2 regions of the Allobosea sp. LjRoot90 genome follow, and region 2 is predicted to be linked to the other one. Evidence: predicted binding sites of a transcription regulator. Region 2 holds the regulator's gene; the other holds the start of a gene.

The links. The regulator LexA, encoded in region 2, represses DNA repair genes until DNA is damaged. The targets are predictions, from matches to a motif close to TGTTCNNNNTGTGTTCNG.
Region 1: the regulator LexA is predicted to act here: its motif matches at 5,472-5,489, upstream of ssb (single-stranded DNA-binding protein).

The regions. Positions count from the first base shown of each region.
Region 1 covers NZ_CAXUTF020000014.1:6,270-14,081, forward strand. Annotated here, with positions in the region: gene ACSQ3M_RS27935 (LysR family transcriptional regulator) at 1-810, shown strand, start outside; gene ACSQ3M_RS27940 (ABC transporter substrate-binding protein) at 1,005-2,000, shown strand; gene ACSQ3M_RS27945 (ABC transporter permease) at 1,997-2,854, shown strand; gene ACSQ3M_RS27950 (putative quinol monooxygenase) at 2,962-3,261, shown strand; gene ACSQ3M_RS27955 (3-phosphoshikimate 1-carboxyvinyltransferase) at 3,452-4,723, shown strand; gene ssb (single-stranded DNA-binding protein) at 4,843-5,382, opposite strand; gene ACSQ3M_RS27965 (NAD kinase) at 5,606-6,379, opposite strand; gene ACSQ3M_RS27970 (MBL fold metallo-hydrolase) at 6,517-7,503, opposite strand; gene ACSQ3M_RS27975 (hypothetical protein) at 7,746-7,812, opposite strand, start outside.
Region 2 covers NZ_CAXUTF020000001.1:724,046-731,857, reverse strand. Annotated here, with positions in the region: gene trpC (indole-3-glycerol phosphate synthase TrpC) at 1-272, shown strand, start outside; gene moaC (cyclic pyranopterin monophosphate synthase MoaC) at 269-757, shown strand; gene ACSQ3M_RS03510 (molybdopterin molybdotransferase MoeA) at 754-1,965, shown strand; gene lexA (transcriptional repressor LexA) at 2,069-2,800, shown strand; gene ACSQ3M_RS03500 (ComEC/Rec2 family competence protein) at 2,794-5,055, opposite strand; gene gltX (glutamate--tRNA ligase) at 5,226-6,644, shown strand; gene gltA (citrate synthase) at 6,914-7,812, shown strand, end outside.

The DNA of each region.
Region 1 (7,812 bases), on a different contig from region 2:
GAGCGGCTCGGCCTGAGCCAGCCGGCGGTCAGCCTGCAGATCCGCGAGCTCGAGCGCCGGCTCGGCACGCTGCTGATCGAGCGGGTCGGCCGCCGCGCGCAGCCGACGGCCGCTGGCATCGAATTGCTCGACCATGCCGGGCGGATCGAGGCGGCGGTGGCGGCGGCGCGCGAGGCCATGGCGCGGCATGCGACCGGCGCGATGGGCCGTGTCCGGATCGGCACCGGGGCGACCGCCTGCATCTTCCTGCTGCCGCCGGTGCTGCGCGAATTGCGCCAGCGCCATCCGACGCTCGAGATCACCGTCAGCACCGGCAACACCTCCGATATCGTCAAAGGGATCGAGGACAATCAGATCGATATCGGCCTGGTCTCGCTGCCGGCCGCCGGCCGCAGCCTGGAGGTCACGCCGCTGCTCGATGACGAGTTCGCCGTGATCGCGCCGCCGGGCATGGAGCTGCCGGCGCGGTTGACGCCCGAGGCGCTGGCGCGCCTGCCGGTGCTGCTGTTCGAGCCGGGCGGTATCACCAGGCGCATCGCCGACGAGTGGTTCGCCCGCGCCGGCGTGACGCTGCGGCCGGTGATGTCGCTCGGCAGCGTCGAGGCGATCAAGCGGCTGGTTGGCGCCGGCCTTGGCTGTGCCATCCTGCCAGGCATGGCGGTGCGCGGCGAAAGCGATGGGCTGGTCGTGCGACCCCTGTCGCCGCGCGTGCATCGCACGCTCGGCCTCGTCCTGCGCAAGGACAAGCCATTGCATCGCGGCCTGCGCGAGACGCTGAAGGCCTTGCGCGGGCTGGGCACGCTCGGCTGAGCATGCGGCCTGCTGACAGGCCTGGTCAGGCGCGCGGTCCATGTCATCCGCCGTTTGCGCAGTGTCCATGACTTGAAAGCGGCGCTAAGGTTTTCGCCTGTCAGGGCGGAACATTTCGCCCGCTTTCGCGCTTCGTGGACATGCCGAATTGTCAGGTGCCATGATCGGGCACGGCAGCCAGCGGGGGGATCGTCATGATGAAAGCCGTTCTGCGAGGAGCAGCGCTGCTGCTCGGCCTCGGCCTTGCCGTTCCTGGCCTCGCCTGCGAGCTCGATCGGCCGCTGAAGATGGCGGGGCTCGACTATGATTCCGCCGCCTTCCACACGGCTGTCGCCAGCGCCATCGCGGAGAAGGGTTTCGGCTGCAAGGTCGAGCGCGTGCCGGGCGTGATCGCGCCGCTGGTCAACGGCCTCGGTCGCGGCGATGTCGACATCGTCATGGAGATCTGGCTGGCCAACCCGGTCGAAGCCTGGGTCAAGGAGGCTGCTGCCGGCAAGGTCGAGCCGCTGGGTACGACGTTCCCGGATGCGAACGAAGGCTGGTTCGTGCCGCGCTATCTGGTCTCCGGCCCCGACGCCAAGGCGCCCGAGCTGAAATCGGTGCAGGAGCTCAAGCGCTACAAGGAGCTGTTCACCGACCCGGACGAGCCCGGCAAGGGACGCTTCTATAATTGCGTGGCCGGCTGGGTCTGCGAGGGCATCAACAGCAAGAAGCTCGTCGCCTACGGGCTGGCCGGCGATTTCACCAATCTCCGTGGCGGTTCCGGCGAGGCGATCGTCGCCGCCGTCGAATCCGCCCTGAAGCGCAAGCGGCCGGTCGTGTTCTATTATTGGGGCCCGAGCTGGCTGCTCGGTGCCTATGACCTGGTCAAGCTCGACGAGCCGCCCTTCGATCAGGCGATCTGGAACGAACTCAAGGCGAGCGATGCGCCCAAGCGCGCCAGCGCCTATCCCGTGAGTCGCGTCGTCATCGGCGCCAATATCGAGTTCGCCAAGAAAGCGCCGCAGCTCGCCGGCTTCTTCAAGAAATACACCACCACCAGCGAGCTGACCTCGAGGATGCTCGCCGAGGCGCGTGAGAGGGGCATCTCGCCCGAGCAGCAGGCGCTCGTCTTCCTGAAGACGCAAGCTGATGTCTGGAAGGCTTGGTTGCCGGCCGATGTCGCCAGCAAGGTCGCGTCCGGCCTGTGACACCGGACTGGCTGCCGGATTTCGGCAAAGGGCTGCAAAGGCTGGTCAATCAGGCGGTCGATGCCGTCGTCACCGGCTATGGCGATGATCTCGACGGTTTCAGCAGGCTGCTGACGGCGCCGGTGCGCGGCGTCGAGACGCTCCTCCTGCTCGTACCCGTGCCGGTTTTCATCCTTGCCGTCGCCGTCGGAGCCTGGTTTGCGCGGCGCAGTCTCGGCTTCGCGCTCGCGATGGCGAGCCTGCCGCTGGTCCTCGCTGGTCTCGGCGTCTGGACCGAGGCGATGCAGTCGCTCGCGCTCGTCATCGTCGCAGTGGTGCTGGTCGTCATCCTCGGCCTGCCACTCGGCATCGCTGCGGCGCGCCTGCCACGGCTGGGGCGGGTGCTCGCGCCCGTCTACGACCTGATGCAGACCATTCCGAGCTTCGTCTACCTGATCCCGGTGGCGATGCTGCTCGGGCTGGGGCGGGCGCCGGCTCTGCTCGCGACGCTGATCTACGCCCTGCCGCCCTTCGCGCGGCTGACCGAACTCGGCTTGCGCGGCATCGATATCGGCATGGTCCAGGCCGCCCAGGCGCTCGGACTGCGCCCGCGCCAGACGCTCTGGCTCATCGAATTGCCCTTGGCGCGACCTGTGATCCTGCAGGGCCTCAACCAGGCGATCATGCTGGCGCTGGCCATGGTCGTGGTCGCCTCGATGATCGGCGCGAAAGGCTTGGGCGAAGTCGTGCTGCTTGGCCTGCAGCGGGCCGATCCCGGGCTTGGCTTTGTCGGCGGCCTCGCGGTCGTGGCGCTCGCGATCCTGCTCGACCGCATGGCGCAGGCGGTCCTGGGCGAGCGGCGGCCGCCTGTGTGACGAGCGCGGCCAAGCCGGGTTGCGCTGCTGACAGCTTTGGTCAGTCGTCCAGTTGCGCCGCGCCGGGCGCTTCGGCACGGTGCCGGCCGAAACGGGAGAGCGCTGCCATGTACGGATTGATCGGGAAGATGCGGGCCAAGCCGGGCGAGCGCGAGGCGCTGATCGGCTACATCCTTGAGAGCAGCGACACCATGCCCGGCTGCCTGAGCTATGTCGTCGCCCGCGATCCTGATGATGCCGACGCGATCTGGGTCACCGAGGTCTGGGACCGCGAGGACAGCCACAAGGCCTCGCTCGCCTTGCCGGCGGTGCAGGCGGCGATCGCCAAGGCCAGGCCGATCATCGCCGGCTTCGACAGCCATGTCGTCACCGAGCCGGTCGGCGGGTTCGGGCTGGCGAAGGGCTGAACCATTCCCCGTCATGGTCGGGCTTGTCCCGACCATCCACGCCTTCGCTTCACTGATCGAACGCGGTGTTCAAGACGTGGATGCTCGCCACAAGGGCGAGCATGACGGTTTGCGCTCGCAATGACGGCGTGCCTTCCGCTCTCCAGCCGCACGGTCTAAGACCCTCGCGACGAAGCCTCGCGAGCCTGCCATGACCCCGACGGATCTCCGCAAACTCACCATCCTGCCGACGACGGTGGCGTTGACCGGCCGCGTCATGCCGCCCGGCTCGAAGTCGATCACCAACCGGGCGCTGCTGGTCGCGGCGCTGGCGAAGGGTACCAGCCGGCTCAGCGGCGCGCTGAAGAGCGACGACACCCGCTATATGGCGCAGGCGCTGCGGGACATGGGCGTCGAGATCGCCGAGCCCGACGAAACCAGCTTCATCGTCACCAGCGACGGAAAGCTGCGGGCACCGGCGGCACCGCTCTTCCTCGGCAATGCCGGCACCGCGACCCGCTTCCTGACTGCCGCAGCCGCGCTCGTCGACGGCACAGTCGTCGTCGATGGCGACGAACACATGCGCAAGCGGCCGATCCTGCCGCTGGTCGAGGCGCTCACCCGGTTAGGCGTCACGATCGAGGCGCCGAGCGGCTGCCCGCCGGTGACGATCGAGGGGCGGGGCGGTTTCGATGGCGGACTGGTCGAGGTCGATGGCGGCCTTTCCAGCCAGTACGTCTCGGCGTTGTTGATGGCCGGCGCCTGCGCGCGCAACCCTGTCGAGGTCGTGCTGACCGGCCAGGAAATCGGCGCGCGCGGCTATGTCGACCTGACGCTGGCGACGATGCGGGCCTTCGGCGCCGAGGTGTCGGAGCCGGACAGCGGCGGCTGGCGGATCGCGCCGACCGGCTATGTCGCGACCGATTACCTGATCGAGCCCGACGCCTCGGCCGCGACCTATCTCTGGGCGGCGGAGGTGCTGACCGGCGGAGCGATCGATCTTGGTGTGCGGGCCGAAGCCTTCACCCAGCCCGATGCCAAGGCGCATGCGCTGATCGCCGCCTTCCCGAACCTGCCGGCCGAGATCGACGGCTCGCAGATGCAGGATGCGGTGCCGACGCTGGCCGTGCTCGCCGCCTTCAACCGGACGCCGGTGCGCTTCATCGGTATCGCCAATCTGCGCGTCAAGGAATGTGACCGCGTCGCGGCGCTGGCGCAGGGGCTGGCGCGGATCAGGCCGGGTCTTGGCGTGGAGGAGGGCGACGATCTCCTCGTCGCCTCCGATCCGGCGCTGGCCGGCCAGACGCTTCCCGCCGAGATCGACACCTTCGCCGATCACCGCATCGCCATGAGCTTCGCGCTGGCGGGGCTGAAGATCGGCGGGATCACCATCCTCGACCCTGGTTGCGTGGCCAAGACCTATCCGGACTACTGGCGTGCGCTCGGCTCGCTCGGCGTGTCCTTCGAGGGCGAGGTGCCGTAGGGCCAGACTAAAATGAACGCCGGAATCCATCATGGAGCACAAAGCCCATGATGGATCCCGGCGCGCACCGCTCTCGCGGCCAGTCCGGAAATGACGCCCGATCTCGCCGGGCAATCGCCCTAGAACGGGATGTCGTCGTCGAGATGGCTCGACGAGCGCGAACCGCCGCTGCTGCTGCCGCCGCTCGCCATCGCCGGCTGGCGTGAGCCGCCGCCGACCGGGCTCGACCGGCCGAAGGAGCCGCTACCGCCCGACGAACCCTCGTCGCCATAGCCGCCGCCGCTACCAGCCTCGTCGCCACCCTGGCCGCGGCTGTCGAGAATGGTGAGCTCGCCGCGGAAACGCTGCAACACGATTTCGGTCGTATACTTCTCGACGCCCTGCTGGTCCTGCCATTTGCGGGTCTGCAGCTGGCCTTCGATGTAAATCTTCGAACCCTTCTTCAGATATTGCTCGGCGACCTTGGCGAGGTTCTCGTTGAAGATCACCACGGAGTGCCACTCGGTGCGCTCCTTGCGCTCGCCCGACTGCTTATCGCGCCAGGTTTCCGAGGTGGCGATCCTGAGATTGATCACCGGCTCGCCGCTGCCGAGGCGCCGCACCTCGGGGTCGCGCCCGAGATTGCCGACCAGAATGACCTTGTTGACGCTACCAGCCATGACAGGCTCCGTTTCCTGCGCACTTCATCACAAACCCGGCCGATCGACCGGAGCCGGACCCTAGCCGGCCACGCGGGCACTATCAACGATGTTCTCGTTTTGTTCAAGGTCTTTCCGGGATTTGTCCCCGACAAAAAATTAGAGCTTTCCGAGGGCCGGCAAACGGATCAGGACGACCGGCAAACGGCAGGCGTGATAGCGAGGCTCGACAGCCGCGGCCGCCTCAATAGCCGAACTGCTCGCGCAGGATGCGTTCGTCCAGGCTGTGGCCGGGATCGTGCAGCATGACGAGGTCGAGCGAGCGATCGATCGCGATCGAGACCGAGACGACATTGTCGATCTGGGTGTGGTCGGCGACGGCGCTGACCGGGCGCTTATCAGCCTCCATCACTGCGATCGTCACCTTGGCATGGTCGGGCAGGAGCGCACCGCGCCAGCGCCGCGGCCGGAAGGGCGAGAGCGGGGTCAGCGCCAGAAGCGGCGCGTCGAGCGGCAGGATCGGGCCATTGGCCGAGAGGTTGTAGGCGGTCGAGCCGGCCGGAGTCGCGACCAGCACGCCGTCGGCGACGAGCTCGGACAGGCGCACCTGCCCGTCGACCGAGAGCCGCAGCTTCGCCGCCTGATAGGAACGACGGAACAGCGAGACCTCATTGATCGCGCGCGCCTCGACGCGCTTGCCGTTGCAGTCGACCGCCGTCATCGTCAGCGGGTGGACGACGCTGCGCTGTGCCGCCTCGAGCCGCTGGCGCAGGCCGCGCTCGCGGAACTCGTTCATCAGGAAGCCGACCGAGCCGCGGTTGATGCCGTAGATCGGCTTCGCCGTACCCATGAAGCGATGCAGCGTCTGCAGCATGAGTCCGTCGCCGCCGAGCGCCACGACCACCTCGGCTTCGGCCGGATCGGCATCGCCATAGCGCTCGACCAGCTTGAGCCGCGCGGCCTGGGCCTCGGCGGTGTCGCTGGCGACGAAGGAGATGGCGGCGAAGCGCTCGGTCATCGCTGGTATCCGATAGGCATGGCTCCAACCCGTCTAGCACGCCGACGGGCTTGGTCGCGAGCCGCTCGGAAGCGGGGCGCGAAAAAGAAAGGCCGAGGCGCTTGCCCCGGCCTTTCTCCAGCGGAAGCGCGAGGGTCTCAGATCGCGCTGCTCCACTGCAACGGTACGAGCTCGAAGCCGTTGCCGGCCTTGGCGATATGGCCGGTGGCGGGGAAGGGAGCGTGGTAGAAGGCGACCTGCATCTTGTCGGCCACGGCCATGTCGAGCAGCTTGCGGCGGGTGGCGGCTGCTTGCGGCCCATCCATGTCGAACACCGCCGACCAGTCGGGATTGCGCACGAACAGCGCAGGGTGGTTGGTCGTGTCCGACATCACCATCAGCTTGCCGCTGCCGGAGGAGACGGCATAGACGGTGTGGCCCGGCGTGTGGCCAGGCGCCGCGATCGCGGTCACGCCCGGCAGGATCTCCTTGCCGGCCTCGTACTGCTTCACATCCTTGGCGACGGGACCAAAGACGCGGCGCACGCCGGCGAAGGCGCCCTTCATCGCTTCGGGGGCGGCGTTCATCTTGGCGTCGTCCATCCAGAACGCCCATTCGGCCGCCGGTACCATCACCTCGGCGTTCGGGAAGACGGCGCTGCCGTTCTTGAGCCGGAAGCCGTTGATGTGGTCGCCGTGGAAATGGCTGAAGACCACGGTCGAGACGTTCTTCGGGTCGAGCCCGGCGGCCAGGAAGTTCTTCATCCAGGCGCCTGAGGTCGGCGCGCCGGAATCGCCGTTGCCGGTGTCGATCAGGGTAAGCTTGTCGCCGATCTGCAGCGCCAGCGTGGTGAAGCTGATCGAGAGCGCGTCGGCCGGCAGATAGGCCTGTTCCATCGCCTTCTTGACGTCGGCGAGTTCGGCGTTGCGGACGAAGCCCTCGAGCGGACGCTTGGCGAAGCCGTCGTTCAGGGCGGTGACGGTGATGTCGCCGACCTTGTAGCGGTAGAATCCCGGGTTCTGGCTCACGGCAGCTCCTTGCGCGTGGGCCGGCGCAATAGCGGCAGGCAGGCCGAGCGCGGCTGCGGCGGTAAGCGCGCTGGCGCCCGCCATCACGGTGCGGCGCGAGGGTTCGAAACGGGCCATGATCAGGCTCCAACAACGAGAAGGGCACGACCTCCCCCGGATGGCGCCCCGCCAGCCGGCATCATGCCCTGGGCATCGGCTCGCCCGAGCGTCAACCTAGCTGCCGCGACAACGCCTTCAACCGCCATGTGGTTGCCTTGGGTCAACTTTCCGTGAGCCTGCCGCTCCGGCGGGGCTTCATCCGGGCTGGTTGACTCAATCTATCCGGCGAATCGGCTTCGCTTTTGAAGTCAAAACTCTTTTTAGCGTTCGGCCTGCGTGCCCGGCTGATCGGAGCGGCTCCTGGCGAAGGCCTTGAGCAGGGCGGCG
Region 2 (7,812 bases):
TGAAGCTCGACACCAGGCTGGTCGGCATCAACAATCGCGACCTGCGCAGCTTCGAGCTCAATCTCGCCGTCACCGAGCGGTTGGCGCCGCGCGTGCCGAAGGACCGCCTGCTCGTCGGCGAGAGCGGCATCTTCAGCCATGCCGACATCGCCCGCCTGCAGGCCTGCGGCGTCAACACCTTCCTGGTCGGCGAAAGCCTGATGCGCCAGGCGGACGTCGCGGCTGCAACGCGACAGCTGCTGACTGGCAAGACCACCGAGGCGGCGGCGTGAGCCGGCTCACTCATCTCGACCAGAAGGGCGCGGCCCATATGGTCGATGTCGGCGACAAGGCCGAGACCGTCCGCATCGCGGTCGCCGAAGGCCATGTGGTGATGCAGCCTGAGACGCTGGCGATTGTCCGTGACGGCGAAGCCAAGAAGGGCGACGTGCTCGGCACCGCCCGCCTCGCCGGCATCATGGCGGCCAAACGCGCCCATGAGCTGATCCCGCTCTGCCACCCGCTGCTGCTGACCAAGATCGCGGTGGATCTTGCGATCGACGAGGCGCTGCCTGGCGTGCGCGTTCGCGCCGAGGTCAAGCTCACCGGCAAGACCGGCGTCGAGATGGAGGCGCTCACCGCCGTCAGCGTCGCCTGCCTCACCGTCTACGACATGGTGAAGGCGGTCGACCGCGCCATGCATATCGAAGGCATCAAGCTCGTGCATAAATCCGGCGGCAAGTCCGGAACCTATGAGCTCGCAGGGCAATCGGCATGAGCCTCACTCCCGTTCCCGTCGCGCTCAGGGCGCTGCTCGACAGCGTACCCGGCCCGACGCCTGCCGAGACACTGCCGCTGGCGCAATGTGCTGGCCGCGTGTTGGCAGAAGATGTCGCCGCGCTGCGGACCCAGCCCCCTTTCGCCAATTCGGCCATGGACGGCTATGCCGTGCGCGCCCAAGACTTGGCGCGGGGCGCACAGCTTCGCGTCATTGGCGAGTCCGCTGCTGGCCGCGGCTTCTCTGGGAGAATTTCCCTCGGTGAGACGGTGCGGATCTTTACGGGAGCACCGTTGCCCGAGGGCGCTGACACGATCCTCATTCAGGAGCATGCCGAAGACGTCGGCAGTCCGGTCATCCGGGTCGTCAAACCTACAGATCTCGGCCAGTTCGTGCGCCTGGCGGGGCTCGACTTCAGGGCCGGCGAAGTCTTGCTGAAAGCTGGCCGCCGGCTCGACAGCGCTGCACTTGGCCTCGCCGCGGCAGCGGGCCATCCGACGCTCGCCGTCCGCCGCAAGCCCTTGGTCGCGATCCTCGCGACCGGCGACGAGCTCGTCCTGCCGGGCGAGCCGGTCGGCCCCGACCAGATCGTCGCCTCCAACAGCTTTTCACTCGCCGCTTTGGTCGAGCAGGCCGGCGGCACGGCGCTCGACCTCGGTATCGCCCGCGACAACCACCCCGATCTCGCTGGCAAGATCGAGGCGGCGCGCGAGGCTGGAGCCGACGTCCTGATCACGCTCGGCGGCGCCTCGGTCGGCGAGCATGATCTCGTCCAGGCCGCGCTGAAGGCGCAAGGCATGGAGCTCGGCTTCTGGAAGATCGCGATGCGCCCAGGCAAACCTATGATGATGGGTCGCCTCGACGCCATGGTCGCGCTCGGCCTGCCGGGCAATCCCGTTTCCTCGATCGTCTGCGGGCATCTCTTTGCCATCCCGCTGGTCGAAGCTCTGCTCGGCATCGATGATCCCGAACGCGACCGCAGCGAGCCCGCCATCCTTGTCATCGATCTACCTGCCAATGACGAGCGCCAGGATTATCTGCGCGCCACCCTCGAAATCGTCGATGGCAAGCGTCGCGTGCGGCCCTTCGCCAAGCAGGATTCATCGATGCTGGCGAACTTGTCGCGCGCCGAGGCGCTGGTGATCCGCCCGGTCTTCGCCGAGGCCGCCAAGGCGGGCGATCCCTGCCGCATCATCCGGCTGCGCTGACGGCCTCGCGTAACGACAAGGCGCGCCTTGCGGAACACAAAGCGAACAGCTATGGTGTTCGTGCTTTGTTTCGATTCTAGCCCGAGAGGCGAGCGGCGCGACCATGCTGACACGCAAACAGTTCGAACTGCTTCGCTTCATCCATGAGCGCCTACGCGAATCCGGCGTACCGCCCTCCTTCGACGAAATGAAGGACGCGCTCGATCTGCGCTCGAAATCCGGCATCCACCGACTGATCATGGCGCTTGAGGAACGCGGCTTCATTCGCCGGCTTCCGAACCGGGCGCGGGCGCTCGAAGTCATCAAGATGCCGGACGGCATCGGCGGTCAGCAGGCGCAGCGCGGCCGCTTCAGCCCCTCTATCGTCCAGGGTGGACTCGGCCAGACCCCGCCAGCGCCGGCAGCCACCTTGGCGAAGCCGCGCCCCGCAGGCGCCGAGGAGAACGGGCGCGCCACCGTTTCCATCCCCGTCATGGGCCGAATCGCCGCCGGCACGCCGATCTCGGCGATCCAAGACCGCAGTCATAGCGTGTCCATGCCCGCCGACATGCTTGGCAGCGGCGAGCATTACGCGCTCGAGGTTCGCGGCGATTCGATGATCGAGGCCGGCATCCTCGACGGCGACACTGTCGTGATCCGCAAGCAAGACAGCGCCAATACCGGCGACATCATCGTCGCCCTGATCGACGACGAGGAAGCGACGCTGAAGCGGCTGCGCAAGCGCGGCTCCTCGATCGCGCTCGAAGCCGCCAATCCCGCCTATGAGACGCGCGTTCTCGGGCCCGACCGGGTCAAGATCCAGGGCCGTCTCGTCAACCTGATGCGACGTTACTGAAGCATCTCCGCATCCTGTGCCGGCTCCGCAGCCGCGGGTGTCGGTGCAGGAGCGGGGTCAGGCGCCGGCCGCGTTTCCGGCCGTGCACGCGTCCACGGACGCAGGCGCGCCGCCTCATCGGCCGTATAGGCGCGCCAGCCGCCGCGGGCCGCATGATAGGCGGTCGCGCCATCGCGGATGAGTGCGCTGCGGTCGATCAACCGGGCAGCGCAAGGCGCGCTCCAATAAAGCGACGTCACCACGAGATCGGCGCGCTGGCAGTCCTCGACCAGGGCGATGCGGTCGCGCGTATAGGCGACGCTGCGGCCATCCGGCAGGCGGATGATGCAGCCACGGACATCGCAGGCGGCGCCCTCGCGCAGGGCCGCATCGTCGGGCGAACGCGAATCGCCGTCGGCATGCAGCCATTGCGTCAGCACGAAGCGGCTCGGCTTGCCGGCGAGCACCATCTTCCCTTCTCGTCCACGCACCAGCACGCCCGAGCCGTCGCGCTCGATCAGGATGTCCGGTCGCGACGGATGCGAAGCCAGCGCCAGCCCACCGACCAGCGGCAGCGCGGCGAGGAAGCGCAGCGCCGTCGTCCACAGCGTCAGCCAGAGCAAGGACAACGAGAAGCACATTAGGGCGAGCGAACCGAAGGCGGGCAGCACGACGGTCGAGCGGTCGATACCGGCGACCCAGTGAGCCAGCTTCAGCACGAGACCGGAAGCCCAGCCCATCAGCGCCCAGGCCGGCCAGTCGAGCCCGAACGGATAGGCGAGCACGCCGAAGACGGCGGCCGGCATCACGATCAGCGAGACGAAGGGCAGCGCTAGCGCATTGCCGAGCAGTCCGAACGGGTTGAAGGTCTGGAAATGGTAGACGCCATAGGGCGCCGTTGCCGCGGTCGCGACCATGGTCGTGGTCACGATACCGACGGCTGAGAGCCAGAGCGGGCGCAGCGGCCAGGGCCATGATGCGGCTGCGGCGTCGGGCGGGCGTTCCTGCCAGCGTTCGGCAAAGGCGATCAAAGCCGCGACCGCCCCGAACGACATCTGGAAGCTCGGGCCGAGCACGGCCTCGGGCTCGCGCAACAGCACGATGATCGCGGCGAGTGCGAGATTGCGCATGGAGAGCGCCGGCCGGTCGACCAGGATCGCCCCCAGCATCACCAGCGTCATGATCAGCGAGCGCACGGTCGCGACCTCGGCGCCGGAGAAAATGCAATAACCGGTGGCGCCGAGCATGGCTGCGAGCGCCGCAAGCTTCTTCACCGGCCAGTAGAGCGCCGCCGTCTGCGACAGCGCGAGCAGCGCCCGCGCCAGCCAGAAGATCGTGCCGGCGGCGAGCACCATGTGCAGGCCGGAGATCGAGACGATGTGGTAGATGCCGGCGGCGCGCAGGTCGTTGTTGGTTGCTTCGCTGATCAGCCCACGCTTGCCGGTGACGAGCGCCGCCGCCATCGCCCCCGCCTGTCCGCCCCCGCTCGTCGCAATGCGCTCGGTCAGCGCGTTGCGAGCCTGGTCGATCGCGACCGCCAAAGCGAGCCGGCGCGGCATCTCGATCGGCGCCGGCGCGAGCGTGATCTTGCCGGCGATGCTGCCGACGGCGCCGATGCCTTGGAAGAAGGCGTCGCGGGCGAAATCGTAGCCGCCAGGGCGTGCCGGTCCCGGCGGCGGCAACAGGCGCGCCGTCGCGCTGATATGGTCGCCCGGCTTCAACGTGGTCACCGGCGTGGTGACGCGCACCCGTCGCGGCCTCTGTCCAAGCTCGATGCCCGGCAGGTCCGTGACTTGCACGACGATCCGTACGCCCTTGTCGCGTTGCTCCAGCGCCTCGACGAAGCCGGTGAGCTTGCCGACATGATTGCGGGCGAGCGCAGGTGCGGCGATGCCGGCAGTGCGCCAGGCTGCCGCTGCGAAGCCGGCGAAGACGGCCGCAGCCGCGATGCAGACCGCCATGACGGCGCGCCGGCGGCGCGTCAGCCAACCGGCGAGCGCACACAGCGCCAGCCCGGCCAGGGGCGCGGCCAGGCCCGGCTCGCGATCGGCCAGGAAGTAGAGCAGCACGCCGGCGCCCATGCAGACCGGAAGCCAGTTGAAGAGACGTCGCCGTTCGACCTCGGTTTCGAGGGCTTGGCGAAACCGACGACCCCATTCGGGGAGCGGCAAGGCTGTTGGCCATGACAGGCCACCGACGCGTCGCAGGCGCGCCGGCAGAGCCAGCACGCCGACACGTCCCCTGCTACGGCGCTCTTCTGGCCCGTAGGAGAGCATCCGTCCCCCCATCGCCACCGCGCGAATGGTGTGCCTGTCCCCACAGGAGGCTCTTAACGGCGGCTGGCAAGCCATGTTACAGCGGCGGCGCCGGATGTCAGCCCCGGCCGAGGCCCGCATAGCAACCTGCCCTCGCCTCACGCTTACCCGTTCCGCCGGAGCCCCCCTTCATGAGTGACACGGTCGTCACGCGCTTCGCGCCGTCGCCAACCGGATTCCTGCACATTGGCGGTGCCCGCACCGCGCTGTTCAACTGGCTCTATGCCCGGCGCCAGGGCGGCAAGATGCTGCTGCGCATCGAGGACACCGACCGCGAACGTTCGACCGAGGGTGCGATCGCCGCGATCCTCGACGGCCTCGCCTGGCTCGGCCTCGATTGGGACGGGCAGACCGTCTACCAGTTCCAGCGCGCCGCTCGCCATCGCGAGATCGCCGAGCAGATGCTCGCGACCGGTAAGGCGTACTATTGCTACGCGACGCCGCAGGAGCTCGAGGAGATGCGCGAGCGCGCGCGCGCCGAGGGCAAGCCGCTACGCTATGACGGGCGCTGGCGCGACCGCGATCCGGCAACGGCGCCAGAAGGCGTCAAGCCGGTGATCCGGCTGCGTGCCGAGCAGACCGGCGAGACGGTGGTCGAGGACGAGGTCCAAGGCCGTGTCGTCTGGCAGAACGAGAATCTCGACGATCTCGTGCTGCTGCGGTCCGACGGCAACCCGACCTATATGCTCGCCGTCGTCGTCGACGATCACGATATGGGCATCACTCACATCATCCGCGGCGACGACCACCTGACCAATGCCGCGCGCCAGACGCAGATCTACCAGGCGCTCGGCTGGTCCGTGCCGAGCATGTCGCACATCCCGCTGATTCACGGCGCGGATGGCGCCAAGCTGTCGAAGCGCCATGGCGCACTCGGCATCGATGCCTATCGTTCGATGGGATATTTGCCGATCGCGCTGCGCAACTATCTGCTGCGCCTTGGCTGGAGCCATGGCGACCAGGAGATCTTCTCTCCCGAAGAGATGATCGCGCTGTTCAATCTCTCCTCGATCGGCCGCTCGCCGGCGCGCTTCGACTACGCCAAGCTCGAGAGCCTCAACGGCCTCTATATGCGCCAGTCGGAGGATCATGAGTTGATGACGGCACTGAAGGCGATCTGGTCGGAGATCGGCCCGCCACGCGGCATCGGCACCGAGCCGACCCCGGAGCTCGAAGCCAAGCTGATGGCCGCCATGCCGGGCCTGAAGGATCGCGCCAAGACGCTGATCGAGCTGATCGACAGCGCCTCCTATCTCTACGCGAAACGCCCGCTGGCGCTCGAGCCGAAGGCAGCCGCTCTGCTCGACGACGCCGCGCGCCTGCGCATGCCGAAACTTGCGGAGAAACTCTCGGCCATTGTCGACTGGGCTCCGCCGCCGCTGGAGAGCGCGATCCGCGACTTCGCCGAGGAGAGCGGCGTCAAGCTCGGCCAGGTGGCGCAGCCATTGCGGGCGGCACTGACCGGCAAGACTACCTCGCCCGGCCTGTTCGACGTCATGGCTGTGCTAGGCCGTGACGAGGTCTTGGCGCGCCTCGCCGACGCCGCCTGAAGGCCGGCAGAAAGGCTAATGACCGCTCGGTTGAACGCCTCGCGGAATTGGTCTAGCAACGCCCTGCGGACCGGCTGCTCGCGCTGCCGGCCCGGCACAAAAAATGCTTCAGAATCAGTCTGATGAACTCTTCCCGCCTGCCCGCCCCCGACATTCCCGTCATGGAGCCGTCATCGTGGGACGTTCGGATGACGCCGGAACGCGACAAGCAGCCGGCGTTTCCGTCCGCCGGGGCATGACTGAAGAACGAGCCTGAAAGGATCGGATCCATGAGCGGAACTACCAGTCAGTTGACTGTCGAGGGCAAGGCCGTCGACATGCCGATCAAAACAGGTTCGATCGGGCCTTCGGTCATCGACATCGCCAAGCTCTACGGCCAGACCGGGATGTTCACCTACGATCCCGGCTTCACCTCGACGGCGAGCTGCGAGTCGCAGATCACCTATATCGACGGCGACGAGGGCGTCCTGCTCTATCGCGGCTTCCCGATCGAGCAACTCGCCGAGCACGGCGACTTCCTCGAGACCTGCTATCTCCTGCTTTACGGCGAACTACCGACCGCTGCGCAGAAGGCGGATTTCGACTATCGCGTCACGCGCCACACCATGGTGCACGAGCAGATGGCCCGCTTCTTCCAGGGCTTCCGCCGCGATGCGCACCCGATGGCTGTTATGGTGGCCTCGGTCGGCGCCATGTCGGCCTTTTATCACGACTCGACCGACATTTCCGATCCGCAGCAGCGCATGATCGCCTCGATGCGGATGATCGCGAAGATGCCGACACTGGCGGCGATGGCCTACAAGTACACGATCGGCCAGCCCTTCGTGTATCCGCTCAACTCGCTCGACTACACCTCGAACTTCCTGCGCATGTGCTTTGCCGTGCCGGCCGAGGAGTACAAGGTCAATCCGGTGCTTTCGCGCGCGATGGACCGCATCTTCATCCTGCACGCCGATCATGAGCAGAATGCCTCGACCTCGACGGTCAGGCTCGCCGGCTCGTCCGGCGCCAACCCCTTCGCCTGCATCGCCGCCGGTGTTGCCTGCCTGTGGGGTCCGGCGCATGGCGGTGCCAATGAGGCGGCGCTGAAGATGCTCGAGGAGATCGGCAGCGTCGACAACATCCCGAAATACGTCGCCAAGGCCAAGGACAAGAACGATCCATTCCG